3 regions of the Variovorax sp. Soil_C_33 genome follow, and region 2 is predicted to be linked to each of the others. Evidence: predicted binding sites of a transcription regulator. Region 2 holds the regulator's gene; each other region holds the start of a gene.
The links. Region 2 encodes sigma-54, which starts transcription at its own class of promoters, with help from an activator protein. Its sites were predicted from a motif close to TGGCANGNAANCTGCTTT; they were not measured.

Region 1: the regulator sigma-54 is predicted to act here: its motif matches at 8,386-8,403, upstream of AC3A6B_RS16245 (circularly permuted type 2 ATP-grasp protein).
Region 3: the regulator sigma-54 is predicted to act here: its motif matches at 5,800-5,817, upstream of AC3A6B_RS18105 (TorF family putative porin).

The regions. Positions count from the first base shown of each region.
Region 1 covers NZ_JBDGJK010000009.1:221,474-230,944, forward strand. Annotated here, with positions in the region: gene AC3A6B_RS16230 (circularly permuted type 2 ATP-grasp protein) at 1-2,308, opposite strand, end outside; gene AC3A6B_RS16235 (transglutaminase family protein) at 2,347-5,847, opposite strand; partial or broken gene AC3A6B_RS16240 (DNA internalization-related competence protein ComEC/Rec2) at 6,015-8,243, shown strand; gene AC3A6B_RS16245 (circularly permuted type 2 ATP-grasp protein) at 8,431-9,471, shown strand, end outside.
Region 2 covers NZ_JBDGJK010000002.1:374,977-384,447, forward strand. Annotated here, with positions in the region: gene lptB (LPS export ABC transporter ATP-binding protein) at 1-695, shown strand, start outside; gene AC3A6B_RS04730 (RNA polymerase factor sigma-54) at 713-2,293, shown strand; gene AC3A6B_RS04735 (phospholipase D family protein) at 2,356-3,900, shown strand; gene AC3A6B_RS04740 (hypothetical protein) at 3,907-4,260, opposite strand; gene AC3A6B_RS04745 (YceI family protein) at 4,905-5,534, opposite strand; gene AC3A6B_RS04750 (YceI family protein) at 5,581-6,156, opposite strand; gene AC3A6B_RS04755 (cytochrome b) at 6,153-6,740, opposite strand; gene AC3A6B_RS04760 (hypothetical protein) at 6,769-6,891, opposite strand; gene AC3A6B_RS04765 (hypothetical protein) at 6,897-7,190, opposite strand; gene AC3A6B_RS04770 (sensor histidine kinase) at 7,323-9,182, opposite strand; gene AC3A6B_RS04775 (response regulator) at 9,182-9,471, opposite strand, start outside.
Region 3 covers NZ_JBDGJK010000011.1:95,438-104,908, forward strand. Annotated here, with positions in the region: gene glcF (glycolate oxidase subunit GlcF) at 1-711, opposite strand, end outside; gene glcE (glycolate oxidase subunit GlcE) at 723-1,883, opposite strand; gene AC3A6B_RS18090 (SMP-30/gluconolactonase/LRE family protein) at 1,973-2,893, opposite strand; gene AC3A6B_RS18095 (ammonium transporter) at 2,988-4,535, opposite strand; gene glnK (P-II family nitrogen regulator) at 4,562-4,900, opposite strand; gene AC3A6B_RS18105 (TorF family putative porin) at 4,946-5,752, opposite strand; partial or broken gene AC3A6B_RS18110 (YifB family Mg chelatase-like AAA ATPase) at 5,912-6,808, shown strand; gene AC3A6B_RS18115 (magnesium chelatase subunit ChlI family protein) at 6,811-6,972, shown strand; gene AC3A6B_RS18120 (ABC transporter substrate-binding protein) at 6,976-8,085, opposite strand; gene AC3A6B_RS18125 (fumarylacetoacetate hydrolase family protein) at 8,215-9,399, opposite strand; gene AC3A6B_RS18130 (molybdopterin cofactor-binding domain-containing protein) at 9,462-9,471, opposite strand, start outside.

The DNA.
Region 1 (9,471 bases), on a different contig from region 2:
CGCTCACCTCGTGCACCGAGCCGATCTCGAGGCCGGCCGCCAGCGAACTGGAGAGGAACCCGAGCCGCTCGATATGGCGGCCGATCGAGAGCAGCCGCCAGGCGTCGTCGCGCGTCATACGGTCGGTCTGGGCGCCGGTGATCGCGGCCAGCGCGGCGCTGGTCGATTCGAGCATGCGCAACGCGCCGGCGCTCGCATAGCTGCCTTCGCCGCGCTCGCCGGCCTGCTCGGCGGCACGGCGCAGGAATTCGGCCTCGGCGCGCACGATCTGATTCCAGTTGTCCTGCGACAGCCGCTCGCGCACCGCGGCCGCGGCCTGGCGCACGCAGCGCAGGCTGTAGCCGACGCTGCCGCCTTCTTCGACGTCGCCCAGCTCCGCGATCAGCGCGCGTTCGAACACGCGGCGCGATTTCGGGATGGTCGGTACATCGCGCGGCACCAGCGCATTGCGCAGCGTCAGCCGGTGCAGCCAGCTCAGGAGCGCCGGCGAGGACTGGTCTTCGCCGCCGAGCACGTCGAGCGTGAGCCGCGCGAGGCCCACCGCGTTCTCGGCGCGCTCGGTGTAGCGGCCGAGCCAGAACATGTTCTCGGCCGCGCGGCTGGTGACCGGTGCGCGGTGCCGCGCCAGCGAGGCCGGCGTGGCGTGCGGCTGCAGCAGGGTGGTGCGATCGACCTCGCCGTGGGTCTGCACCCAGACGTCGGCGCTGCTGCCGCCGCGCTGCATCGAGGCGATCTGCGCATCCGCGCCCGCGAGCCGCGCCAGGCCGCCGGGCAGTACGCGCCACGACTTTGCGCCGTCGCTGACCGCGAACACGCGCAAGAGCACCGCGCGCGGCGCGATGTGACCGGCGCCGAGGTCCTGCGTCCAGGTCGGCATCTGCGACAGCGGCAGGTAGCTCTGCACCGTGTGCTCGTCGCCCTGGCGCACGATGCGGCCTGCCCATTCGTCGAGCTCGCGGCGTCCCATGCGGCTGCCGAGCACGGCATCGAAGCTGGTGTGGGAATCGTCGCCCGGGTAGGTGGACTTGATCGCGCAGCTGTCGAGCTGCGGCAGCACCGCTTCCATGGCGGCGCGTTCGCCGCACCACCAGGTGGGCAGGGCCGGCAGTTGCAGCTTCTCGCCGATCAGGCGGCGCGCCAGCGCCGGCAGGAAGCCGAGCAGCGCAGGCGACTCCAGGAAGGCCGAGCCCGGCATGTTGGCCACCAGCACGTTGCCGGCGCGGATCGCCTGCAGCAGGCCCGGCACGCCGAGCGTGGAGTCGGGGCGCAACTCGAGCGGGTCGAGGTACTGATCGTCGAGCCGCTTGATCAGCCCGTGCACCGGGCGCAGGCCCTGCAGCGTCTTGAGGTAGAGGCGCTGGTCGCGCACCGTGAGGTCGCTGCCTTCGACCAAGGTGATGCCGAGGTAGCGCGAGAGGTAGGCGTGCTCGAAATAGGTTTCGTTGTAGGGCCCCGGCGTGAGCAGCGCGATGTGCGGCGGCTGGCCGGCAGGGCACATGTGCTGCAGCCCTTCCATCATCGCGTGGTAGGTCGCGGCCAGGCGCTGCACGTGCAGCGCCTCGAAGGCCTGCGGGAACTGGCGCGCGATCGCGAGCCGGTTCTCGAGCAGGTAGCCCAGGCCCGAGGGTGCCTGCGTGCGCTGCGACACCACCCACCAGTTGCCGTCGGGTCCGCGCGCCAGGTCGAAGGCGGCGATGTGCAGCCAGGTGTCGCCGGGCGGCTTGACGCCGTGCATCGCGCGCAGGTAGCCCGGATGGCCATGCACCAGCGCGGACGGCAGCAGGCCCTCGGCCAGCAGCTGCTGCGGCCCGTAGACGTCGGCCATCACGCGGTCGAGCACGCGCGTGCGCTGCAGCACGCCGGCCTCGATCTGGGCCCAGCTCTCGGGCGAGACGATCAGCGGAAAGAGGTCGAGCGACCAGGGCCGCTGCGGTCCGTCGGCATCGGCGTACACGTTGTAGGTGACGCCGTTGTCGCGGATCTGCCGCTCGAGGCTGACCGCGCGCCGCGGCAAGTCGTTGAAGCCGGCAGCGCCCAGCTGCTGGAAGAAGTCGGCCCAGGCGGGCGCGAGCGGCGGGCGCTCGCGCGGGGGGGCTTCTTCGGCCTGCGCGGCCGAAGGCACGGACGAGGCCTCGTACAACGGCGCCGGCTGGGAGGGCGCGCCCAAGCGCGGGGCCGTGATCGGCGTGGCGGCGCCGCGCAGTTCGTCGAAGTGGCCCGGCGCGGCCGGCGGGGCGAGCGCCGAGGCCAAGTCGGCGGGTGACTCCAGGGCCTGGGCGTCGAAGAGGGATTCGTTCAGTGGGTCCACGGTGTGTTGATTGTCACACCCTGGTCACCGACATTGGCTCACCGGCGCAAATCCAACGTGAAGGGGAATTCCCGGCTGCCCGCGAGCTCGATGGTGGCCGGCGGCGTGCGCAGCAGGCCGGGCGTATGGCCCATGCGCGAGAAGCGCGAGTGGCGCCGGCTCTCGGCCTCGTAGGCGTTGACCGGGAAGGTGTCGTAGCTGCGACCGCCCGGATGGGCGACGAAGTACTGGCAGCCGCCCAGCGAGCGCTTCATCCAGGTGTCGACCAGGTCGAAGGTGAGCGGCGCATGGACGCCGATGCTGGGATGCAGCGCCGAGGGCGGATTCCAGGCCTTGTAGCGGATGCCGGCCACGAATTCGCCGACCGTGCCGGTGGGCTGCAGCGGCAGCACCTGGCCGTTGACGGTGACGACGTGGCGGCTTTCGTTGAGGCCGGTCACGCGCACCTCGATGCGTTCGAGCGAGGAGTCGACATAGCGCACGGTGCCTCCGGCCGAGCCTTCCTCGCCCATCACGTGCCAGGGTTCGAGCGCATTGCGCAGCGACAGCTCGACGCCCATGGACTGCACCTGGCCGACCAGCGGGAAGCGGAACTCCAGGTGCGGCGCGAACCAGTTCGGATCGAAGGCGAAGCCGGCTTGCCGCATCTCGCTGATGACATCGTCGAAGTCCATCTTGACGAAGGTCGGCAACAGGAAGCGGTCGTGCAGTTCGGTGCCCCAGCGCGTGGCGGGCGCCTGGTAGGGCTCGTCCCAGAAGCGGGCGATGAAGGCGCGCAGCAGCAGCTGCTGCGCGATGCTCATGCGCGCATGCGGCGGCATTTCGAAGGCGCGCAGCTCCAGCAGGCCGAGGCGGCCGGTGGCGGAGTCAGGCGAGTAGAGCTTGTCGATGCAGAACTCGCTGCGGTGCGTGTTGCCGGTGACGTCGACGAGGATGTTGCGCAGCGTGCGGTCCACCATCCAGGCCGGCATGTTCTGGCCGTGGATCTCGCGGTTGCGCGCGATTTCCTTGAGGGCGATCTCGAGCTCGTAGAGCTGGTCGTTGCGCGCCTCGTCGACGCGCGGCGCCTGGCTGGTCGGGCCGATGAACATGCCCGAGAACAGGTAGCTCAGCGACGGGTGGTTGTGCCAGTAGAGCAAGAGGCTCGCGAGCAGCTCGGGCCGGCGCAGGAAGGGGCTGTCGGCCGGGGTGGCGCCGCCCAGCACGAAGTGGTTGCCGCCGCCGGTGCCGGTGTGGCGGCCGTCGGTCATGAACTTCTCGGCCGACAGGCGCGTCTCGAAGGCCGCGTTGTAGAGGAACTCGGTGTGCGCCACCAGTTCGCGCCAGTTGTGCGCGGGATGGATGTTGACCTCGATCACGCCGGGGTCGGGCGTGACCTGCAGCATCTTCAGGCGCGGATCGCGCGGCGGCGGATAGCCTTCGAGCACCACCTGCACGCCCAGCTGCTCGGCCGTGGCTTCGACCGCGGCGACGAGGTCGAGGTAGTCCTCCAGCCGCGCCAGCGGCGGCATGAAGACGTAGAGCACGCCCGAGGCGCTGCCGACCTTCTCGGCGGCGGGTCCGTTGGCGCGGCGCGGGTCGCGCACCTCCACGCACAGCGCGGTGCGCGTGACCCAGTGCGCGGACTCGCCGCGCCGCGGCTCGCGCGTCGTGGTCGGATCGGAGGAGGCCGCGGCCGCGCGCGCCGCCGCCGGGTTGCCGTGCGCGGCCTGGAAGCGCAGCGCGGCCGGCGACTGCTGCGGCACGCCGAAGTCGTAGGGCACGGCGCCCAGATCGGCGGGCGCGGCGGCGAGCCCGCCTTCATAGCGCGCACGCAAGAGGGTGGAGGCGGGCAGCGGCGCGCGCGGCGCAGTGGGGTCGCGCTCCACCAGGTAGGGATAGTCGCCCTTGCTGACCCAGGGCTGCGAATCGAGCGGCAGGCGATAGCCCATCGGCGAATCGCCGGGGACCAGGTACATGCGATCGTCGCGCAGGAACCAGGGGCCGGTCTTCCAGCCCGGGCCGGCGAGCGCGGGTGCATCGGTGTCGGCGTTAGCGGCCTCGATGGGCAGCATGTAGCCGATCACCGCGTCGAGCTTCTGCGTGAACACGCGGCGCAGGCGCACGCGCTCCAACTCGTCGTCGAGCTTCGAATCGAAGGGGTCGACGTTCACCGGCAGCCGGCGTTCGCGCCAGAGGTAGTAGTAGACGTCTTCGTAGCCGGGCTGCACGAAGCGGTCGGTGAGGCCGAGCTTGTGCGCGAGCGCGCTGGTGAAGCGGCGTGCGTCTTCGCTCGTGTAGTGGGTGGGCGTGCGCTCGTCGGCGAAGAGCTCGGGCTTGTGCCACAGCGGCTGGCCGTCGGCGCGCCAGAAGATCGACAGCGCCCAGCGCGGCAGCTGCTCGCCCGGGTACCACTTGCCCTGGCCGAAATGCAGGAAACCGCCCTGGCCGTATTCGGCGCGCAGCTTGTGCACGAGCTCGGTCGCGTAGCCGCGCTTGGTGGGGCCGAGGGCGTCGGTGTTCCATTCGGCGGCATCGCGGTCGGCGGTGGCGACGTAGGTGGGCTCGCCGCCCATCGTGAGGCGCACGTCGCCGGCATTCAGGCGCGCGTCGACTGCATCGCCCAATGCCAGCACCTCGGCCCATTGCTCCTCGGTGTAGGGCTTGGTGACGCGCGGCGACTCGTGGATGCGCGTGACCTTCATCTCGTGGGCGAAGTCGACCTCGGCTTCGTCCACCGCGCCTTCGATCGGCGCCGCGCTCGAAGGCGTGGGCGTGCAGGCGAGCGGGATGTGGCCCTCGCCGGCCATCAGGCCCGAGGTGGCGTCGAGCCCGATCCAGCCGGCGCCGGGCAGGTAGACCTCGCACCAGGCATGCAGGTCGGTGAAGTCGACCGTGGTGCCGCTCGGGCCGTCGAGCGCCTTCACGTCGGGCGTGAGCTGGATCAGGTAGCCCGAGACGAAGCGCGCCGCCAGCCCGCAATGGCGCAGCAGCTGCACCAGCAGCCAGCCCGAGTCGCGGCAGGAGCCGGAGGCATTGGCCAGCGTCTGCTCGGGCGACTGCACGCCCGGCTCCATGCGGATCAGGTAGCCGACGTCCTTCTGCACCTGCTGGTTGAGGCCGACGAGGAAGTCGATGGTGCGCTGCGTCTTGCGGTCGATCTTCTCGAGGTAGGCTGCCACCAGCGGCGTGGCGGGGTCGGCCACGAGGTAGGGCGCGAGTTCCTGCGCCTGCGACTCGGTGTATTTGAAGGGGAAGTTCTCGGCCTGCGGCTCGAGGAAGAAGTCGAAGGGGTTGTAGACCGCCATCTCGACCACGAGGTCGACCGTGACCTTGAACTCGCGCGTCTTTTCGGGGAACACCAGGCGCGCCTGGTAGTTCGCGAACGGGTCCTGCTGCCAGTTGACGAAGTGCTGTTCGGGTTCGACGCGCAGCGAGTAGGAAATCACGTTGCTGCGGCAATGCGGCGCGGGACGCAGGCGGATCACCTGCGGACCCAGCTGCACCGGACGGTCGTACTTGTAGTGGGTGACGTGGTGGAGAGCGGCGTGAATGGACATTTTTTCTCGTGACGTCGAGGGTGCCTCGGGGTGAGACGCATACTAGCCCACACGGATAGCAATTAGCGCGCCACAGAGAGCGTGTCAGGGAGTGATTGCTGCATGTCATCGAGGACCGTTGCATGAGGCCGGGCGCGGAGCCACGCGGCCTGGCTTTCTTTGCCGCCATGGCCGGCTTGGTGCTGGGCGCTGCGCTGCAGTTGCAGCAGGCGGCGCTGTGGGACCGGGCTGTCTATAGCGGACTGCTGCTTGTCGCGGCGGCCGTGTGGCTGTCGTTGCGCCGATGGCGGCGCTCGGCCCTGGCCATGCTGCTGCTCGGCGCGATGGTCGGCGCCGGTCTCGCGGGCTGGCGCGCGGCCGTCTATGCGGGCGATGCGCTGGCGCCCGCGCTCGAGGGACGCGACCTGCAGGTGGTGGGCATCGTCTCGCAGATGCCACAGCGCGGCGATGGGGCCGTGCGCTTTCTCTTCGATGTCGAGTCGGCGCGCTGAGCCGGCGGCAACGACCATGGCATGCCGCGCGTGCCGCGGCGCATCGCGCTCGGCTGGTATGACGACAACACCAGCCTCTGGGGCCGCGCGGCCGACGATGCGCTGCGCGCCGAGAGCGCCGCCGCGCCCGGCCCGGTGCATGCGGGCGAGCGCTGGCGCATGGTGGTTCGTCTCAAGGCGCCGCACGGCAATCTCAATCCGCACGGCTTCGACCACGAGCTGCGCCTGTGGGAGCAGGGCGTGCAGGCCAGTGGCTATGTGCGCACCGGTCCAACAAACGCCGAGCGCATCGGCCAGAGCTGGCGCCACCCCGTCGAGCGGGCGCGCGAATCGGTGCGCGATGCGATCCTGGAGCGGGTGGCCGACCGACGGCTGGCCGGCGTGATCGCGGCGCTGGTCACGGGCGACCAGAACGCCATCGACCGCGCCGACTGGGACATCTTCCGCGCCACCGGCGTCGCGCACCTGATGTCGATCTCGGGGCTCCATATCACGATGTTCGCTTGGCTCGCCGCCTGGCTGGTCGGCGCGCTCTGGCGCCGCAGCGGCCGGCTGATGCTGTGGTGGCCGGCGCCGCATGCGGCGCTGGCGGGCGGCGTGCTGCTCGCCACGCTCTATGCGCTTTTCAGCGGCTGGGGTCTGCCTTCGCAGCGCACCGTGTGGATGCTGGCCGCGGTCGCGCTGCTGCGCCTCGCGAGGCGGCGCTGGCCCTGGCCCTTCGTTTGGCTCTGCACCTGCGCGCTGGTCGTGGCCCTCGATCCGTGGGCGCTGATGCAGCCTGGCTTCTGGCTCAGCTTCGTCGCGGTCGGCGTGTTGTTCGCCACCGGCGCCGCGGGGCCCGAGGCCGGGGTCATGGGCGTGAAGGCGCGGCTCGCGCGGATGTGGCGCGAGCAATGGACGGTGACGCTGGCCCTGGCGCCGCTCGGCCTGCTGCTATTCCAGCAGGTATCGGCCGTCGGGCTGGTGGCGAATGCGGTCGCGATCCCGTGGGTGACGCTGGTCATCACGCCGCTGGCGATGCTCGGCGTGCTGTTGCCGCCGCTGTGGGACCTGGCCGCGTGGGCGGTGCAGGCGCTCGCGCTGCTGCTGCAATGGCTGGCGCAGTGGCCGCTGGCGACTTTCTCGGCGCCCGCGCCTGCGCTGTGGGCAGCCGTGGCGGGCGTTGCCGGCGGCGTGCTGCTTGCGATGCGCCTGCCGTGGTCGCTGCGCGCGCTCGTGCTGCCGCTCGTGCTGCCGGCGCTGCTGTGGCAGGCGCCGCGGCCGGCGCCGGGCGAGTTCGAACTGCTCGCCGCCGACGTCGGGCAAGGCAATGCGGTGCTGGTGCGCACCGCCACCCTCAGCCTGCTCTACGACGCCGACCCGCGCTACAGCGTCGAAAGCGATGCCGGCCACCGCGTGCTGGTGCCGCTCCTGCGCGCCTTCGAGGAAAAGCTGGCGACCGTGTTACTGAGCCACCGCGACAGCGACCACACGGGCGGCGCGCCCGCGGTGCTCGCGATGCAGCCGCAGGCCGAGCTGCTGAGCTCGATCGAGGCGGCGCATCCGTTGCAGAAGCTGCGTGCTGCCCGACGTTGCGTGGCTGGCCAGCGCTGGACGTGGGACGGCGTGGACTTCGAGATCCTGCATCCGGTCGAGGCCGACTACGCCGGCTTCACCAAGCCCAACGCCGTCTCCTGCGTGCTGCGCATCGGCAACGGCCGTGCCGCGGCGCTCCTGGCCGGCGACATCGAGCGGCTGCAGGAAGCGGCCCTGGTGGCGCGCACGCCAGGGCTGCGTGCCGATCTTCTGCTCGTGCCGCACCACAGCAGCAAGACTTCATCGAGCGCTGCGCTGCTCGATGCGGTGCAGCCGCGCATCGCGCTGGTCCAGGCCGGGTACCGCAACCGATTCGGGCATCCGGCCGAGGAAGTGGCCGCGCATTATCGCGGGCGCGAGATCGCAATCGTGGACTCCGCGCACTGCGGTGCCGCCACGGGCAGCCGGCCGAACTGCAGTGCCAGCGCCGGACTGCGAACGCTACTGGCACCACGTTGTCCCGTAGAGGCACTGGCCCTGAACTTGCTAAGCTACGGCCAAGGAGATTGGTCGTTCCATGCACAAATTCGACGAGATGTACGAGCAGCTGCCCTACACCGGCGCAGCGGTCCGAAACCATTACAAGCGCTACGACCAATGGCTCGCGAAGCAGCCCGGCGAGGTGATGCGATCGCGGCGCGAGGAGGCGGAAATGATCTTCCGCCGGGTCGGCATCACCTTCGCCGTGTACGGCGCGAAGGACGAGGACGGGTCGGGCACCGAGCGCCTGATTCCCTTCGACCTGCTGCCGCGCATCATTCCCGCGCACGAGTGGGAAAGCATGGAGAAGGGGCTGGTGCAGCGCGTGACCGCGCTCAACCGCTTCATCCACGACGTCTACCACGGGCAGGAGATCGTCAAGGCCGGCGTGATTCCGTCCGAGCAGATCTTCAACAACGCGCAGTACCGCCCCGAGATGGTGGGCGTGAAGGTGCCCAACGACATCTACTCGCACATCTCCGGCATCGACATCGTCCGCGCGCCGGATGCGGCCGGCAACGGCGAGTATTACGTGCTCGAAGACAACCTGCGGGTGCCCAGCGGCGTGAGCTACATGCTGGAGAACCGCAAGATGATGATGCGGCTCTTTCCCGAGCTGTTCAGCCAGAACCGCGTGGCGCCGGTGGCGCACTATCCCGACCTGCTGCTCGAAACCCTGCGCGCTTCCGCGCCGCCTGCGACCGCCGAGCCTACCGTGGTAGTGCTCACGCCCGGCATGTACAACAGCGCCTACTTCGAGCACGCCTTCCTCGCCCAGCAGATGGGCGTGGAGCTGGTCGAAGGGCAGGACCTGTTCGTCAAGGACGACTTCGTCTACATGCGCACCACGCGCGGCCCGCGCCGCGTGGACGTGATCTACCGCCGCGTCGACGACGATTTCCTCGACCCCGAGGTGTTCCGCCCCACGTCGACGCTCGGCTGCGCCGGCCTCATGCGCGCTTACCGCGAGGGCAACGTGGTGATCTGCAATGCCGTCGGCACCGGCGTGGCGGACGACAAGTCGATCTACCCCTACGTGCCGAAGATGATCGAGTTCTACCTCGGCGAGAAGCCGATC
Region 2 (9,471 bases):
AGGACGTCTCGCTGGGCGTGCAAAAGGGCGAGGTGGTCGGCCTGCTGGGGCCGAACGGCGCGGGCAAGACCACATCCTTCTACATGATCGTCGGGCTGGTGCGGGCGGATGCGGGCGAGATCAGCATCGACGGCGAGCCGATCGCGCACATGCCGATCCACCGCCGCGCGCGCATGGGCCTGAGCTACCTGCCGCAGGAAGCCTCGATCTTCCGCAAGCTCACGGTCGAGGAGAACGTGCGCGCCGTGCTCGAGCTGCAGCGTGAACCCGACGACGCGGGGCGGCCGGTGCCGCTGTCGAAGCGGCGCATCGAGGAGCGCCTCGGCGACCTGCTGCACGACCTGCGCGTCGACCACCTGCGCGATTCGCCAGCGCTGGCGCTGTCGGGCGGCGAGCGCCGCCGCGTCGAGATCGCGCGGGCGCTGGCCACGCAGCCGCGCTTCATCCTGCTGGACGAGCCCTTCGCCGGCATCGACCCGATCGCGGTGATCGAGATCCAGCGGATCATCAGCTTCCTGAAGGAGCGCGGCATCGGCGTGCTCATCACCGACCACAACGTGCGCGAAACGCTTGGCATCTGCGATCACGCCTTCATCATCAGCGACGGGCATGTGCTGGCACAAGGCACGCCCTCGGAGATCGTCGACAACGCCGAGGTACGACGCGTGTACCTGGGCGAACATTTCCGGATGTAGGGAGGGGCCGTATTTCGATGAAGCAAGGGCTCTCGCTTCGCGTTTCCCAGCACCTGGCGCTCACGCCGCAGCTCCAGCAGTCGATCCGGCTGCTGCAGCTCTCCACGCTCGAATTGAGCCAGGAAGTGGAGCAGATGCTCGACGAGAATCCATTCCTCGAGCGCACGGCCGAAGAGGCGCCGCGCGAGGAGTTCGGTCTGGAGGCCGCCGACGCGCCGGTGCGCGACGAAGACCGCCAGGCCGAGGGCGAGACCGATTTCACGCCCAGCTCGGCCGCGGCGCCGACCGAGGTGGCGGTCGCCGCCAACGGCGATGCCGAAGCGGCTGCGCCCGCCGACAGCGAGCCCGACTGGGAGGGCGACGGCACGGTCGACCTTGCGCCCGACGACAGCGAATGGGGCGGAGATGCGCCCGCGCGCGCCAACAACCTCGGCGATGACGAGCGCGCCGATGCGACCGAGCTCGCGCGCAGCCAGGAATCGCTGCAGTCCTTCCTGCACCGGCAGGCGCTGTCGCTGCGCCTGGAGGAGAACGACTGCGCCGCGCTGCGCTTCCTGATCGAGTCGCTCAACGACGACGGCTACCTCGAGGATTCGCTGCCGGCGCTGGCCTCGGGCCTCGCGGGCGACGACAACGACCAGTTCGACGAGCTGGTGCACCACTTTCAGGTCGCGCTGGGCCTGCTGCAGAGCCTGGAGCCGGCCGGCGTCGGCGCCCGCAGCCTCGGCGAATGCCTGACCATCCAGCTGCGCCAGCTGGCGAGCGCCAGGGACAGCGAGGACGAGGCCCAGGTGCGCAAGACCGCCATCGCGATCTGCAAGCAGCCGATGGAGCTGCTCGCGCGGCGCGACTTCAAGCGCCTGGCCACGCTCACGCGCAGCAACGAGGACGAGGTGCGCGCCGCGCTGCAGCTGATTGCGAAGCTCGAACCCAAGCCGGGGCGCCGCTTCGTCGATGTCGAGCGCAACATCGTCGTGCCCGACGTGATCGTCACGCGCATCGGCCACGGCACCAACGCGAAGTTCCGCGTCATGCTCAATCCCGAGGTCATGCCGCGGCTGCGCGTGCACGACATCTACGCCGGCGCGCTCAAGCAGCACAAGGGCGAGGGCAGCCAGGCGCTGTCGCAGCGGCTGCAGGAAGCGCGCTGGTTCATCAAGAACATCCAGCAGCGCTTCGACACCATCCTGCGCGTCTCCAACGCGATCGTCGAGCGGCAGAAGAGCTACTTCGTGCACGGCGAGCTCGCGATGCGGCCGCTGGTGCTGCGCGAGATCGCCGACGAGCTGGGCCTGCACGAATCCACCATCAGCCGGGTGACCACCGCCAAGTACATGGCGACGCCTTACGGCACCGTCGAGCTCAAGTACTTTTTCGGTTCGGCCCTCGGCACCGAAACCGGCGGCAACGCCTCCAGCACCGCGGTGCGCGCGCTGATCAAGCAGTTCGTGAGCGCCGAGGACGTGAAGAAGCCGCTGTCCGACAGCCAGGTGTCCGAGATGCTCAAGGAGCAGGGCATCGAGTGCGCGCGCCGCACGGTGGCCAAGTACCGCGAGGCGCTGCGCATCGCGCCTGCGAACCTGCGCAAGGCCTTGTAGCGATGCGCGCCCGCCCAGGTCCGTGGCCGCAGTGGAGGCGCCTGGGCTTGGCCTTGACCGCGATGCTCCTGCTGGCCAGCGGCTGCGCGATGCTGCCGGCCGAATTCGACCGCACGCCCTCCAAGGCGATGCTCTTGTCCACCGACACCGCGCTGGGCCGCATCGCCAAGGCCTCGCAGCCGGATGCGGACTTGAGCGGCTTCCGGCTCATGCCCAGCGGCGACTTCGCGCTCAACACGCGGCTCGAGCTCGCCCGCCGCGCCGAGCGCACGCTCGACGTGCAGTACTACCAGATCGACAACGACGAGACCGGCCGCTACCTGCTGCGCACGCTGCGCGACGCGGCGCAGCGCGGCGTGCGCGTGCGGCTCCTGATGGACGATCTCTACACCGCAGGCGAGGACGAGTTGCTGCTCGCGCTGGCCGCGACGCCCAACCTGGAACTGCGGCTCTTCAACCCGTTTCCGGCCGGGCGCGGCAGCATGCTCAGGCGCTTCTCGGCCTCGCTCTTCGACTTCAGTCGCGTCAACCGGCGCATGCACAACAAGCTCTTCATCGCCGACGGCGCGATGGCGGTGGCCGGCGGGCGCAACATCGGCAACCCGTACTTCACGCAGACGGCCGGCGCGAACTTCATCGACCTCGACACCTTCGTCGCCGGCGCGCTGATCCCGCGCCTTTCCAGCCTGTTCGACCTGTACTGGAACAGCGAGCACGTGCGGCCGATCGAAACCGTGGTCGCGCCCACGCTCGCGCGCGAGGAACGGCAGCGGCGCTTCGAGGAGCTGACCGCCCCGGCCACCACTCCGGTGCCGCGACCGCCGGCGCCCAACGACCTGCTGGGCTACAGCCCCATCGTCGAGAACCTCAACGCCGGCAAGCTCGACCTCATCTGGACCACCGCCGAGGCATACGCCGATTCGCCCGACCGCGTGATCGGCAAGCAGGTCACTTACGGCGGCGTGCCGCTGCTCGATGTCGACAGCGTGCGCTACAACGTGGTCGAGCAGATGCGGCGCGGGCGTTCCGACGTGACGCTGGTGTCGCCCTACCTGATCCCCGGCAAGGAGGGGCTGGAGGTGCTGCGCGAGATCCGCCGGCGCGGCATGAAGATCAGCGTTGTCACCAACTCGCTGGCCGCCACCGACGAGCCCGTGGTCCACACCGGCTACCGCCGCTATCGTGCCGACATGCTGCGCCTCGGCGCCGAGATCCACGAACTGAGCTCGGTGCGCACGCGGCGCAGCGTGCGCCTGGGCCTGTTCGGCACGCAGATCGGCCGCCTGCACGCCAAGTCGGCCGTGATCGACGGGCGCACGCTGTTCGTCGGATCGATGAACTTCGACCCGCGCTCGGAAGTGCACAACACGGAGATCGGCCTCTTCATTTTCAGCCGCGAGATGGCGCAGCAGGTGCTGAAGCTGGTCGAGGTGCTCAAGCAGCAGGGCGCCTACAAGGTGCGCTTCGCGCCCGGCACCGAGAGAATGGAGTGGGTGAGCGAGGAGGCCGGCGTCGAGCAGGTGCTCACCAGCGAGCCCGATGCGGGCTTCTGGGACCACCTGATGCTCGAACTGCTGGCGCCGCTGGCGCCGGAGAGCCTGCTCTAGACCTCGTCAGTAGCGATAACGGTCATGGCGGTCATGACGATCGTGGCGGTCATGACGGTAGTGATGGCGATGACCGTGCCGGTACTCGTCGCGGTATTCATGGCGGTAGAAGTGCCGCGGCGGCGGGCGGTGGTAGTCATACACGGGGGCCGGGCGGTAGTGCCGCGGCGGCGGGTCGTAGTAGACCGGCGCCGGGGCATAGTGGACCGGGCTGGCGATGCCGACGGCCACACCCGGCACATGGATGCCCACCGAGACGGCCAGGTCCCTGGCGCTGGCGGACGTAGCGCCCAGCACGGCTGCGGCGGAGAGGGCGCCGGCGGCGATCCACTTGGAGAAACGGGTGTGCGCGATGTTCATGAAGAAACTCCTGAAGGCATGAAGTGCCGTTGGGGGTCATTGCACCCGGCCCGCGTAAAGCAGGACCCGCCTGCTCTGTGAAGCTTGTTTCTGAATGTTGCGGCGCTGGCGCCCAAGGCAGGAACGTGACTCACCGCACAAAATTCAGTTTTGTGGGGTAAGAATCGATGCCTGTCCAGCACGCCATGTACCGCATGCATGAAGTTGGCTTTTAGGACGCAGTACGCCGAACTCAAGCAACGCGCTGCGTCTGCCGGCCGCCTTCTTCAAGGAACGCCCGGGAGCCTTCAGTTGCGCCAGGGGACAGGTGGACATCCTCAAGCGCTCGAACAGTTCGAGCTGGCCCTCGCACCGGCAGCGAAGAAGCGATCGCGCCCTAGGGCCCGTTAACGCTATTTGCGGGGATCGCGTTGTCCAGCCAAGGGGCTGGATGCAAGGCGTCCGTGCGCAGCAAGGCTTTCGCCTTGCAAGCGCGGGCAACGCCGCAGACGGCCCCTTGGCTGGGCAGCCCGAAGGGAAGGCATGCCAGGGCGCGCCACTCGGCGTTGCGCTCCTTGTGCGTGCCGACGCACGCACCGCGTCGCGCGCCTTGATTGGCCCGCCCTGGCATGCCTTCGCGACCCCGCAAATAGCGTTAGCAGGCCCTAGCTCGGCCGGTCCGTGATGTTGACCGCTTCCACCTGCACTAGGAGCCGCACCTTGTTCTCGAAGCCGAAGTTGATGCCCCAGGTGATGCCCCAGTCGCTGCGCTCCACGACGGTCTCGAAGTCGCCGCCGCAGACCTGGCGCTTGATCAGCGGGCTCAGGTAGCAGCCGAAGCGGTTGGCCTTGAGCTTGACGGGCCGGGTCTGGCCCATCAGCGTGAGCGTGCCGTCGACCTCGACCACCTTGTCGCCGTTGAAGTCGATCTTGTCGGCCACGAAGCGGCCGGTCGGAAACTCCGCGACGTTGAAGAAGTCCTTGCTCATCACATGACGGTTGAGCAGATCGACGCCGGTGTTGATGGAGCCGATGTCCATCGTGATGTCGATCTTGCCGCTCTTGCCCGAGGCGTCGATCCTGACCGTGCCGTCCTTGGTGCTGAAGCGCCCGCGGTTGGTGGTGGTGCCGTAGTGGCCCATCTCGTACATCACGAAGGTGTGGGTCGGGTCGACCACGTAGCTGGCGCCCTTGACCGGACCTCCTGCCGGCAGGGCGGGCAACTCCGGTGCCTGCTGTGCGGCGGCGACGCTCGCTGCAGCCGCGAGCGCAACGACAGCAATGGACTTGATCATGACGAGCTTTCGAATAGGACGATGAAAGAATGAAAGAAGGTCAGGGTCAAAGCGGACGCAGGCCCGTCAGCACGAGCTTGAAACGCACCTGCACGTCGTCGCCGACCATCGAGGTGTCGGTCCATTCGCCTTCGCCGATCTTGAATGCGAGGCGCTGGATCGTAAAGCTTCCCGTCGCCACCGACTGACCCGCGGATTGCGTGATCGCGACCGGCACCACGAGATCCTGGGTGGTGCCCTTGATCGTGAGCCTGCCTGCGATTTCGAAGCGCCCGCCGCCGAGGGTCTTGATCTTGCTCGATTGGAAACTGGCCTTGGGAAATCGCGTGGTGTCGAACCACGGCGCCTTGGGCAGCTCGGCGTCGCTTTGCGGCACGCCGAGGGTGGCGCTGCCCATGTCGATCTGCAGGGCGACCGTGCCGCCCTCGGGCTTCTGCGGGTCGAAGGCGATCTGGGCGTCGAACTTCTTGAACGCGCCTTCGACCGGCACGCCCATCTGCTTGGTGACGAAGACGATCTGGCCGTAGCCGGGGACCAGCTTCGCCATCGGCTCCACGGCGCTCGCCAGCCCTGCGATGGCGATCATGGCGACGAAGTAGGCAAGCCTGGGGAAGAGCTTCATTTTGGCCACATGCGATCGAGCAGGCCGTCGCGATCGATGAGTTGATGCTTGAGCGCCGCCGCCGCATGCATCAGCACCAGGGCGGCCAGCGTGTAGGCGCTGCCCTTGTGCAGCGGCTTCAGCACCGCGTCGGCGAAGTCCTTGTCCACCGGCACCAGGTCGGGCAGCGGGACGACGCCGAACCAGACGATCGGAATGCCCAGCGCCGAGCTGTAGGCCCAGCCGAACAGCGGCACCGTGAAGAACAGCAAATACAGCAGCAGATGCGTGCCGCGGTGCGCGACGAGCTGCCAGCCCGGCATCGCCTCCAGGATGCGGGCCGGCAGCGGCGGCGGCGAATGCGAAAGGCGCCACAGCAGGCGCAGGGCCGAGAGCGTCAGGATCGTGATGCCGGCCCACTTGTGCCAGTTGATGAGCTTGAGCCGCATCGGCGAGAAGGGCAGGCCGCTCATGTAGAGGCCGACGCTGAAGGCGACCACGATCAGCAGCGCCAGCAGCCAGTGCAGCCCCATGGCAACCGCGCCGTAGCGCGCAGCATCGGCAGGGATGTGGGCGACCGGGGGATTCAGCGGCTCGGCGGGCATGCCCGGAGCATATCGCCCCCGCAATCGCCTATCCGAGACTCCAGCGCGCGATCAGCAGCAGGCCGAGGCCCAGCACCAGCATCAGCACGAAGGGCACCACGAGCCAGGGCGCGTCGCCCTCTTCCTTGTCGGAGGCGAGCTGGTTGTTCATGACGGTCAGAAGGCCGGCACGTGATCGGCTGGTTCCGGGGCGCGGTCGGTCAGCACCTCGCTCGCGGCGGGCACCGAGGGGTCGCTGCTGCGATAGGCGGCCGCAGGCCAGGCCTGGCGCTGCGTCGCGGCGCCACTGGCCTCGGCTTGCCAGTGGCCGAGCAGCGCCAGGCCGGCGAGCAGGATCGCGGCCATGACCACCGAACCGAGCAGCAGCCGGGGCATGCGGCTTTTCTTCCGGCTGTTTGCGGCGAGCGCCGAGAGCCGGTATCTGGACGCTGCGTGGGATTGGAGCTGCATGACGGTCCTTCCTTCCTTCGGATGGCACGCGATGAAGGCGTGTGCATGCAATCTAGGCAGGAAGCCGCGCGCGGAAAATGCCGCCTTCGCGTTCGGGATCCCGCGTTCGCGGGAGGGGCCGCGCGACGGCGCTCAGGCGACCGGTGCGGTCATCGGCAGCCGCAGCACGACGCAGGTCCCGCTGGCACCCGATCGCATCTCGAGCTCGCCGCCGAGCCGCCGGGCGCGCGTGCGCATGTTGCCGAGTCCGTGGCCCTGCCGCGGCGGGACCATGCCCAGCCCGCGGCCGTCGTCCTCGACTTCCATCTCGAGCATGTCGCCGATCTGGCGCAGCCGCACCTCGACCCGCGTGGCCCGCGCGTGCTTGAGCACATTGGTCAAGGCCTCCTGCGCCACCCGCAGCAATTGCAGCGCGGCGTGCGGCGACAAGGTCATCGCATCGTCGGGCAGGTCGATGTCCCAGCGGGGGCGCACGCCGGCGGCGATCAGCTGCGCCTCCCAGCGGAACATGAAATTGCCGAGCGCGGCGCCGAGGTTGTGCTCGTCGGAAGCCAGGGCGTCGAGCGCGAGCCGCATGTCGGCGATGCAGCTGCGCAGCGCGGTGGCGATCTGGCCGTCGTCCATGTCGCCGCGCTCCACGCGCGACAGCGAGGTGAAGAGCTGCGAGCCCAGGCCGTCGTGCAGGTCGCGCATGATCAGCTGGCGCTCTTCCGAGGCGGCGTGTTCGCGCTCCAATGCGGCCAGCCGCTCGTAGTTGGCGGCGAGCGCGCGCTCGCGGTCCGCGACGCGCGTTTCCAGCGTGCGGTTCAGGTCCTCGAGCGAGCGCAGCGTGCGCAGGAAGCGCGCCGTCAGGAGCGCCGCCATCGCAAGCAGCAGCGTGTTCGAGCCGAAGTGCAGCAGGTGGATGCGGTGCCCGACCCATTCCGGCAGGAAGCGCCCGAGCAGGCGCGGGTCCCAGGTGATCAGATAGTCGTGCACGCCCACCAGCACCGCAAAGGCCATGACGGCGGAGAGCACGGCCGAAGTCAGCGTGCCGCGGCGGCGGGCATAGCCGATCGAGGTCGCGATGATCAGCAGGCCGACCGCCATCATGCCGCCCAGCCAGTAGCGCGCCACGTACGGCTCCGCCGCGAAGCCGCCGAGCGCGAAAGCGAGCGGGCCCAGCAGCCAGTAAGCCACCAGGCTGCGCTCCAGTCCGAGCCGATGGACGCCGGCATAGCGCAGCGTGAACACCGCCATCACGACCACGAAGCCGCCCGTGGCGCTGTGGTAGATCACGCGCCACCACTGCCATTGCGCCATGGGCATCGCGTCGATCAGGAAGGTCATGGTGCGGGTGGCCCACAGCGCGGCCGCCAGGCCGAACAGGCCGTAGAGCACCTCGCTGCGGCGGCGCCACCAGATGAAGACCACGAAGCCGGCGACCAGCACCGAGACCAGCACCGTGAGCTCGGGCACGGTGCGGGTCCAGAACAGCCGCCGGTCGTGCAGCGGCTGGATCTCGGCCTGCGGTCCGACGGCGACGCGCGGGAAGCGCAGCGGGTAGCCCTTGGGCGCCGCGACGCGGATCGCCAGCTCGTTGCGGCCGGGGCGCAGCATCGGCGCCGGAAACACCGCCATCTGCGGCCGGTAGGTGCGCGCGTAGACCTGCTCGGTGTTCTCCTGCACGCCGGCGAGCAGCGTGCCGTTGAGCCACAGGTCGCCGCCGTCGTAGAAGTAGGGCACATAGACGGCCCACTGCGCCTGCCGCGCCGGATCCTCGGGGTAGTCGAAGCCGATGCGGTACCAGGCCGGCGCCTTGGCGCGCGCGGGGCGCGAGTAGCCCGCGTCGTCGGGCAGCGCCACCGCTTCCCAGGCCGCATCGGGCCGCGGCGGGGTCCGCGGGACCACCGGCGCCGCGAACACCGATGCCTGGCGCGGCTCCTGCAATGCCGCATGGACGCTGCCCGCCATGCAGGCCGCCAACAGCATGGCGACCGCCAGCCGGCGCATCACAGCAATCCCATCTGGCTCGCTTCGTAGACCGCTTCGCCGCGCGAATGGACGGCCAGCTTGCGGTAGATCTTCTTCACGTGGGCGACCACGGTGTGCGGCGAGATGTCGATCAGCTCCCCGATGGTGTCGAAGCTCAGGCCCTTGGCCGTGAGGCGCAGGATCTCGGTCTCGCGCTCGGTCAAGGGAGACGGCGTCTCGCGCGCCGATGGCTGGGTTGCGGCCGGCGCCTGCGCGCTCACGCGGAAGCGCGCCAGCACGCGGCGCGCGATGCTCGGGCTGATGGGCG
Region 3 (9,471 bases), on a different contig from region 2:
GCCCTCGACATACGGCCACCAGGCATCGATGTTGGCGCGCATCTGCGCGCGGCCGCCGTCGTGGTCGTTGAGATGGAACCTCACCGCACCGCAGCAGCCCGCGCCGGGCGCAACGACGGCCTCGATGCCGGCGGCGTCGAGCACGCGCGCGGTGGCGCTGTTGATATTGGGCGCCATCGAGGGCTGCACGCAGCCGGCCAGCATCAGCATCTTGCGCGTGTGCGTGCGCATGGGCCAATCGCCGGCGGGCTGCGGTGCCGGCACCTTGGCCTTGAGCTTGGCCGGCAGGAGGCCGCGCACCGACTGGCCCAGCTTCATCGCGGGGCCGAAGAGGGGCGAAGGCAGCGCTTCCTTCAAGGTCCAGCGCAGCGCGCTTTCCATGGCCGGGCGCGGCACCTTCTCGTCGACGATCTTGCGGCCGATGTCGACCAGGTGGCCGTACTGCACGCCGCTCGGGCAGGTGCTTTCGCAGTTGCGGCAGGTGAGGCAGCGGTCGAGGTGCAGCTGCGTGCTGCGCGTGGGCGCCTTGCCTTCGAGCACCTGCTTGATCAGGTAGATGCGCCCGCGCGGGCCGTCGAGCTCATCGCCGAGCAGCTGATAGGTCGGGCAGGTGGCGGTGCAGAAGCCGCAGTGCACGCACTTGCGCAGGATCGCCTCGGCCTCGCGGCCGTCGGCGGTGCCCTGGAATTCGGGAGCGAGTTCGGTTTGCATGAGGCAATGCGTCAGTCCGCAGGATAGAGCCGTGCGCGATCGAAGACGGCATGGGGATCGAACTCGTGCATCAGCGCACGGTGGATGCGTGCGAGCGGCGGGCTCAGCGCGTCGAAGCGGCCCAGCACGCGGTGGCGACGCTCGGCCGAGGGCAAGAACAACGTCGCATGACCGCCGACCGCGCGGGCTGCCGCCCGCAGCTTCGGGCCCTCGTCGGGCGACGCGAGATACCAGCGCTGCGCGCCATGCCATTCGATCAGGGGCGAGCCCTCGAGCGCCAGAACGGGGGCGGTCTGGGGCACCGACAGGCGCCACAGATCGCGCGCAGCGCGTTCGCCGAACCATGGCGCGCGTTGATTGCGCACAGCCTGCCAGCCGGCCTGGGCTCGGGCCGAGTCCTGCCGTTCTCCGCCGAGCTGCGTGCAGGCGGCCGCCACCGCCGCCACCGCGCCGCGCAATCGCAGCCAGAGGCGGCCCGCACCGGCCTCTTCCAGCCATCGGCTCGCGTTGAGTGGCAACGGCTGGCCGCCCCAGCCGTTGAGCAGGCGCAGCGCATCGGCCTGGTTGCATTCGAATGCGAGGGTGGCCTCGGCCGGCGCAATGGGCAGCACCTTGAGGCTGACCTCGGCGATGACGCCCAGCGTCCCGAGCGAGCCGGCCAGCACGCGCGAAACGTCGTAGCCGGCGACGTTCTTCATGACCTGGCCGCCGAAGCCGAGCCGTTCGCCGCGGCCGTTGATCAAGGTGGCGCCGAGCACGTAGTCGCGCACGGCGCCGACGCTGGCCCGCGCCGGGCCGCTCAAGCCCGCCGCGACCATGCCGCCTACGGTCGCTGCGCTCCCTGCGGCGGTGCCGCTGTCCATGAGGCGCTCGCCCAAGGGCTCGGCGCGGGTGCCCCCTTCGCCGAGATGCGGCGGCTCGAAGGGCAGGCATTGGCCCTGCTGCGCAAGCAGCGCTTCGAGCTCGGCCAGCGGCGTGCCGGCACCCGCGGTGACGACCAGCTCGCTCGGCTCGTAGCTCGTGATGCCCGCGAGTGCGGCCGTGGAAAGCGGCTCACCCTGCGGCGGCTCGCCGTAGAAGTCCTTGGTGCCGCCGCCGCGGATGCGCAAAAGCGTGCCGTCGGCGGCTGCGGCGCGGATGCGCTCGGCGATCTGGCGAAGGGCTGGATCCATCGGGCGATCGTACCGCCCGCGGCCCAGGCCGGCCTGCATCCCCCTCGGGGGGCAGCGAGTACACGAAGTGACGGAGCGTGGCGGCTACATCAATCGGTGAAGAAATGGACGGGCAGTCCTGACACTTCGGTATGTATCGCCAGCACCTGGCCGGAAGCGGGCCGCTGCTCGATCTCGGCCGCGGGCCGGCCCTTGCGGGCGCTGGTGACGAACAGCGTGCGCAGATCGTCGCCGCCGAAGCAAGGCATGGTGGGGCACTGCACGGGTGTGGGAAGCGCATCCACCTGCTCGCCCGAAGGCGCGAAGCGCAGCAGCTGGCCGCCCTCGAACATGGCCACCCAATAGTGGCCCTCGGCGTCCATGGTGGCGCCGTCGGGCCGGCCTTCGTAGCGCAGCGGCGATTCGGGCGTCCAGCCGCCGGGCTTGGCGTCGAACTGCCGGAACACGCGCGGGCGCGAGAGCGCATTGGCCTCGGCCGCCCAGTCCCAGGCGCGCACGCTGTGCGCCGCGGTGTCGGCCCAGTAGAGCGTCGTGGCATCGAGCGAGAAGGCCAGGCCGTTGCCGGTGGTGGCCTCGTTCGCCATCTGCATGAGCTGCGGCGCATCGCCGCCTTGCGCATCGAGGCAGTAGAGCGCCGCGTTCGGCCGGTCCTTGGCCTCGTTCAGCGTACCGGCCCAGAAGCGGCCCCATGCGTCGCACTTGCCGTCGTTGAAGCGCATGGTGCGCGCGTCGTGGTCGACCTTGGCGATGACCGAGAGCGGGCCTCTCCACTCGCGCGCGCGGTAGATGCCGTCGCGCAGCGCGATCACCAGGCCGCCGCTCACGGCCGGCGCCATGCAGCCGGGCTCGGTCGGCAGATGCCATCGCTCGATGGAGTGGCTGCCGATCTCGCCACGGGTTCGCAACACGACACGGCCCGGGATGTCGAGCCAGTAGAGCGACCGTTCATGCGGATGCCAGAACGGGGATTCGCCGAGCTGGCAGAGGCTGTCGTCGAGCGTGGTCCACATGGCGCCAGCTTAGGGCAAAAAAAAGACCCGCTCGCGCCGAAGCGCTCGCGGGTCGAACATCCAAAGGAGATCTGCTTGCTTGAAATGATCCGCTTCAGCGGTTGTAGGCGGTTTCGCCGTGGGACGAGATGTCGAGGCCTTCGCGCTCTTCTTCCTCGCTCACGCGCAGGCCGATGGTGAGGTCGACGATCTTGAATGCGACGAAGGACACCACGCCCGACCACACGATGGTCAGCAGCACCGCCTTGAGCTGGATCCAGACCTGGGCGCCGATGCCGTTGGAGACAATGCTGGCCGTGACCCAGTCGCCCACCAGGCCGGGGCCGCCGAGCGCCTGGGTGTTGAACACGCCGGTTAGCAGCGCGCCGACGATGCCGCCGACGCCGTGCACGCCGAACACGTCGAGCGAGTCGTCTGCGCCGAACATCCTCTTGAGGCCGTTGACACCCCAGAGGCAGGCGAAGCCGGCGACGAAGCCGATGATGATCGCGCCCATCAGGCCGACGTTGCCGGCGGCCGGGGTGATGGCGACCAGCCCGGCGACGGCGCCCGAAGCGGCGCCCAGCATCGAGGCCTTGCCCTTCATCAGCGCTTCACCGATGGACCATGCGAGCACCGCTGCGGCGGTGGCCGAAAAGGTGTTCATGAAGGCCAGCACGGCGCTGGTGCCCGCTTCGAGCGCGGAGCCGGCGTTGAAGCCGAACCAGCCGACCCACAGCAGCGAGGCGCCGACCATGGTGAGCGTGAGCGAGTGCGGCGTGAAGGCTTCCTTGCCGTAGCCGATACGCTTGCCGACCAGGAAGGCGCCGACCAGACCGGCCACGGCGGCGTTGATGTGCACCACGGTGCCGCCCGCGAAGTCGAGCGCGCCCCATTGCCAGATCAGGCCGGCCTTGGCGTTCATGGCATCGACCACGTCCTTGCTGGCGTAAGCGTCCGGACCCATCCAGAACCAGACCATGTGCGCGATCGGCGTATAGCTGAAGGTGAACCACAGCGCCATGAAGAGCAGCACAGCCGAGAACTTGATGCGCTCGGCGAAGGCGCCCACGATCAGGCAGCAGGTGATGCCGGCGAAGGTGGCCTGGAAGGCGGCGAACAGCAGCTCGGGGATGTAGACGCCCTTGCTGAAGGTCGCGCCCGGCGAGAAGACGCCGGTGGCCGGATCGAATACGCCCTTCATGAAGAGCCGGTCGAATCCGCCGATGAAGGAGTTGCCCTCGGTGAAGGCGAGGCTGTAGCCGTAGATGAGCCACAGCACCACGATCATCGAGAAGGTGACCATGATCTGCATCAGCACCGACAGCATGTTCTTGCTGCGCACCAGGCCGCCGTAGAACAGCGCCAGGCCGGGGATGGTCATCATGATGACGAGCAGCGTGGACAGCAGCATCCAGCTGGTGTCGCCCTTGTTGAACGAGGGTGCCGGCGCGGCGGCCGGCGCCGCGGCGGCTTCGGCGGCGGGTGCAGCTGCGGCCGGTGCAGCAGCGGGAGCCGCAGGAGCTGCAGCAGGCGCGGCGGCCGGCGCCGCGGCTGCGGGCGCTTCGGCCGCGGGCGCCGCCGGCGGCGTCTGGGCAAAGCCGGCCGTGCCGGCAGCGAGCACGCTCAGGCCGAGCGCGAGAGAGACGAGCAATTTTTTCATGTCGATTTTTCTTTCGTGCCTTGAAGTCAGAGCGCTTCGCGGCCTGTTTCTCCGGTGCGGATGCGAACGACCTGCTCCAGGTTGTAGACAAAGATCTTGCCGTCGCCGATCTTGCCGGTGCGTGCGGCGCTTTCGACGGCCTCGATCACGCGCTCCACGAGTTCGTCGGCCACGGCGGCCTCGATCTTGACCTTCGGCAGGAAATCGACCACGTACTCCGCGCCGCGGTAGAGCTCGGTGTGGCCCTTCTGGCGGCCGAAGCCCTTGACCTCCGTCACGGTGATCCCTTGCACACCGATCGCCGAGAGCGCTTCGCGCACCTCGTCGAGCTTGAACGGTTTGATGATGGCTGTGACCAGCTTCATGATGTTTCTCCTACAGATGGAACGGAAGACCGCGCGTTGTTGTGATTAGAGCGTCTTGGTCAGCGTGACGATGAAGCGCGCCTTGTTGGGCGACCAGGTGGGCGCACCGAAGCCCAGGTCGGGGCCGGACACGAGCAGGTACGAGCTCTTCTTGTTGGCGCCCTGCACCGAGCCGGCCAGCGACAGGCCGTTGCCGAAGTCGTAGGAAGCGCCCACGTTGTAGTCCACGTAGCTCTTGTAGCCCAGGCTGCGGATGTCGCTGCTCATGCGGGTGTAGCCCAGCGCCGCCTTGAGCGTGACCTTGGGCACGATCTCCTTGGTGTAGGCGAGATTGAGGTAGCCGGTGTTGCGCCCCTTCAGGCCCGAGCCGTCGCGCTCGCCGGCGTAGTTGAAGTAGTCCTTGGAGACGGTGTGGGAGTACTTGAAGGTGAACGCGCCGATGGCCTCGTTGGCATAGGTGGCCGCGCCGTAGAGCTCGGTGGTGTTGCCGCGGGCGTTGCCCGGGTAGATGTAGGCGAGCGCACCGAAGTCGAGGTCGAACACGCCGGCCTTGAACTTGTAGCCGCCGTAGATATCGCTCTCGATGTCGTTGCCGGCGAGCCAGTTGACGCTGGAGTTCCAGTTCCCGATGTAGAAGCCGCTGTCGCCGAAGGCGTAGTCGAAGCCGCCCTGGATGGCGGGCTTGAAGCCCTTGGTCTTGGCAAAGCCGTTGCTGCCGAGCACGTCCTGATCCTGACCGCGGAACTTGTAGTTGCTGGTGAGCGCAACGTTGCCAGTGAGCTGCGCGCTCGCGATCAGGGGCAGGGCAGCCAGCGAGACCACGGCCAGGGCAGAGGCGGTTTTACGGTGCATCATCGAGAGACTCCTCGGAGGTTTTGGAATGGAATGGAAGCCATCTCAAAGCAGGGAGCGTGCCAAACCGCCCATTCCGCACTGAGAAGGGCCTGGGACAGGTGCACATTGCAACAATGAGCAAAAGATGGGCGCACCATCTTGGGGAAAGGGAGAGAAATGAGCTTGTCTTTGGTGCAAAGCCGTGCCTTGCTGGGCCTGGAGGCCGCCAGTCTCACGGTCGAGGTGCATCTGGCCAACGGCTTGCCCAGCTTCACGCTCGTGGGCCTGGCGGAGGTGGAAGTGAAGGAAGCGCGAGAGCGCGTGCGTTCGGCGATCCAGAACGCCGTGCTCGAATTCCCCAACAACAAGCGCATCACGGGCAACCTGGCCCCGGCCGATCTGCCCAAGGACTCGGGCCGCTTCGACCTGCCGATCGCGCTGGGCATCCTGGCCGCCAGCGGCCAGATCGACGCGCCGCGGCTGGCCGGCCACGAATTCGCGGGAGAACTTTCGCTGTCGGGTCAACTCAGGCCCGTGCGTGGTGCACTCGCCATGGCGCTGGCCTTGCACAGCCGCGGGATCGCGACCCGGCTGCTACTGCCGGCCGACAGCGCGCAGGAGGCCGCACTGGTGCCGGGCGCCGAGGTCTATGGCGCGGTCCACCTGCTCGACGTGGTGCGGCAGTTTCTTCCGGCCGGCAGCGCGGTGCTCGCGGACGCGCCCGCCGACGCGGGCTGGGCGCGCGTGCAGCCCGGCCCAGGCGGGCCGGATGTGCGGCATGCGGACCTGGCGGAGGTCAAGGGGCACACGGGCGCCAAGCGCGCGCTCGAGATCGCGGCGGCCGGCCAGCACAGCCTGCTGATGGTGGGCCCGCCCGGCTCCGGCAAGTCGATGCTGGCCCAGCGCTTCGCCGGCCTGCTGCCGGCCATGAGCGTCGACGAAGCGCTGGAGAGCGCGGCCGTCGCCAGCCTGCACGGCCGCTTCGCCGTCGAGCGCTGGATGTGCAGGCCGACCTGCAGCTCGCACCACACCTCGAGCGCGGTGGCACTGGTCGGCGGCGGCTCGCCGCCGCGTTCATGCACAGCGCGGCGGCGCGGCTGGGCTGGTCGGCGCGCAGCACGCACCGTGCGCTGAAGGTCGCCCGCACGATCGCCGACCTGGCCGGCGCCGGCGCAGTGCAGGCGGCGCACGTGGCGGAGGCGGTGCAATACCGCAGAGCCCTGCGCGCGGAAGGGTGAAGCTCAGCGCTTGAAGCGCCCGCCGCTGATGATGGACAGATCGACGTAGTCGATGCCCGAATGGTCCTGCGGCGAGTAGCTCACCTCGATGCCGCCGCCGACGTCGTACTGCAAGCTGTTGAGCACCGCCAGCAGCTTGGCGCGCGTGGGCTTGGGACCGGCGCGGCGCAGCGCCTCGACCATCACCTTGGTGGCGACGAAACCCTCGAGCAGCGCAGGCGACAGCTCGATGTCGCCCTTGGCCTTGGCAAGGTCCGCGGCCTCCTTGATCAGCGGATGCGCCATCGCGCGCTCGTAGGGCAGCACCTGCGTGACGATCACGCCGCCGCTCGCGTTGCCCAGCTCCTTGATGAAACCCGAGGCCGCATTGTTCGAAAGCGTGATGATCTGCGCCGCCGAGCCGGCCGCGCGCAGCGCCTTGATGCCCTCGGTGACCGCGGTGCCCGAGCCGATCCACAGCACGGCCTGGGCATTGGCCGCGGTCAGCTTCGGCACGATGGTCGCGTAGTCGGGCTTGTTGCGATCGGCCAGCGCCAGCACCGCCGGTTTCAGCTTGGCCTTGTCGAAGCCGCGGGTCGCGCCCTCCATGGCGTCCTTGCCGAAGGAATCGTCGGCCTGGACCACGGCGATGCGCTGAATGCCCACCGTCTGAAAATGCTGGATCGCCTTCTCGGCCTCGCGCTGGTAGGTCGAACGCACGTTGAACACATGCTTCTGCAGTGGCTTGTGCAGCGACATCGCGCCGGTCGAAGGGCCGATCAGCGGCGTGCCGGACTTGTCGAGCAGCGGGATGACCGCGAGCGCATTGGGCGTGCCGCGGTTGAGCAGCAGCGCGATCACCTTCTTCTCCTCGATCAGGATGCGCGAGTTCTCGGCCGAGCGCTTGGGATCGAGCCCGTCGTCCAGGCGGATCATCTCGATCTTCTCGCCATGAATGCCGCCTTGCGCATTGACCTGGTCGATCACCAGCTGGGAGCCGGCGATGGTTTCCTTGACGCTGGCCGCGACCGGGCCCGACATGTCGGCCGACTGCCCGATCAGGATCTGCGCGTTCGCGCCGATGCATCCAAGGGTCAGCGCGGCAGCACAACAGAGAACTTGCACGGTCTTCATGGCGCTCCTTCAAGCGAAAGCCGCGCGAGAACCGCAGCTCCAAAGTGTGTGCAATTGTTAACGGATGTGCGCCTCGCCCAGCGGGGGACAAACCCTTTCAGGAATTCGACTTACTTGGCGCGCCGCGCCTCAGAGCAGCCCGCGGCCGGCCAGGTTGCGCATCAGCGCACCGATGCCGAAGGACCAGCGCGCGGCCTGGTCCGAATGCACGACGCGGTTCTCCAGCGCGCCGAGCTCGGGCGCCGAGATGGTCACGCGGTCGCCGACCACGTGGGTGAAGCCCTGGCCCGGACCGTGGCGGTCCTGCGTGGGCGCGAACATGGTGCCGAGGAAAAGCACCAGGCCGTCGGGATAGGCATGGTGCGGGCTGATCGCCTGCGACACGATGTCCAGCGGGTCGCGGCTGATCAGCGCGAGCGAGCTTTCGCCTTCGAGTACGAAGCCTTCGGGGCCTGCCACGCGCAGCGCCACGGTGATGCGGCGCACCTGGTCGATGCCGAAGTGGGCGTCGAAGAGGCGGATGAAGGGGCCGATCGCGCATGAGGCGTTGTTGTCCTTGGCCTTGCCGAGCAGCAGCGCGCTGCGGCCCTCGAAGTCGCGCAGGTTGACGTCGTTGCCCAAGGCGGCGCCCAGCGTCTGGCCGCGGCTGTTGACCGCGAGCACGACCTCGGGCTCGGGGTTGTTCCAGACCGAGCCCGAGTGGATGCCGACATCGGCGCCGGTGCCGACCGCGGACAGCACCGGCGCCTTGGTGAAGATCTCGGCATCGGGGCCGATGCCGACCTCGAGGTACTGCGACCAGGCGCCCTGCGCGATCAGCACCTCCTTGACCTGCGCTGCCTGCGGCGAGCCGGGCACGATGCCCGCGAGGTTGTCGCCGAGCACGCCACCGAGCGCCGCGCGAATCGATTCGGCCTTCGACGCGTCGCCGCGCGACTGCTCCTCGATCACGCGCTCCAGCAGGCTGGCGACGAAGGTCACGCCGCTGGCCTTGACGGCCTGCAGGTCGCAGGGCGCCAGCAGCCAGGGTTGGTCGGGATCGCGCTTGGCCTCGTCGCTGTTGGCCAGCGCCGCATCGAGCGCGGCGATACGCGGCGCGTTGTTGTCGCGCAGGGCCTGCTGCACGGCGCCCGCGGCATCGTCGAGTTCGAGCAGCTGGCTCGTGGTGGGCGCGAGGCGCGTCAGGTCGTGCAGGCCGCCCTGATGCACCGCCACCGGCGTCGGCCCGAGCCCGGGCTGCCAGAGGCGTCCGATCAGGGTGGCGCGCCCGGCATCGCGAGGCAGGCTGGTGGCGGGTGAGAGGGTCGGGGGCATGCGAGGTCTCCAGGATGAACGGGCCGATGAGCCGGCCTCTGGTGGGCGATCGTACGGGACTGTCAGCGCGCC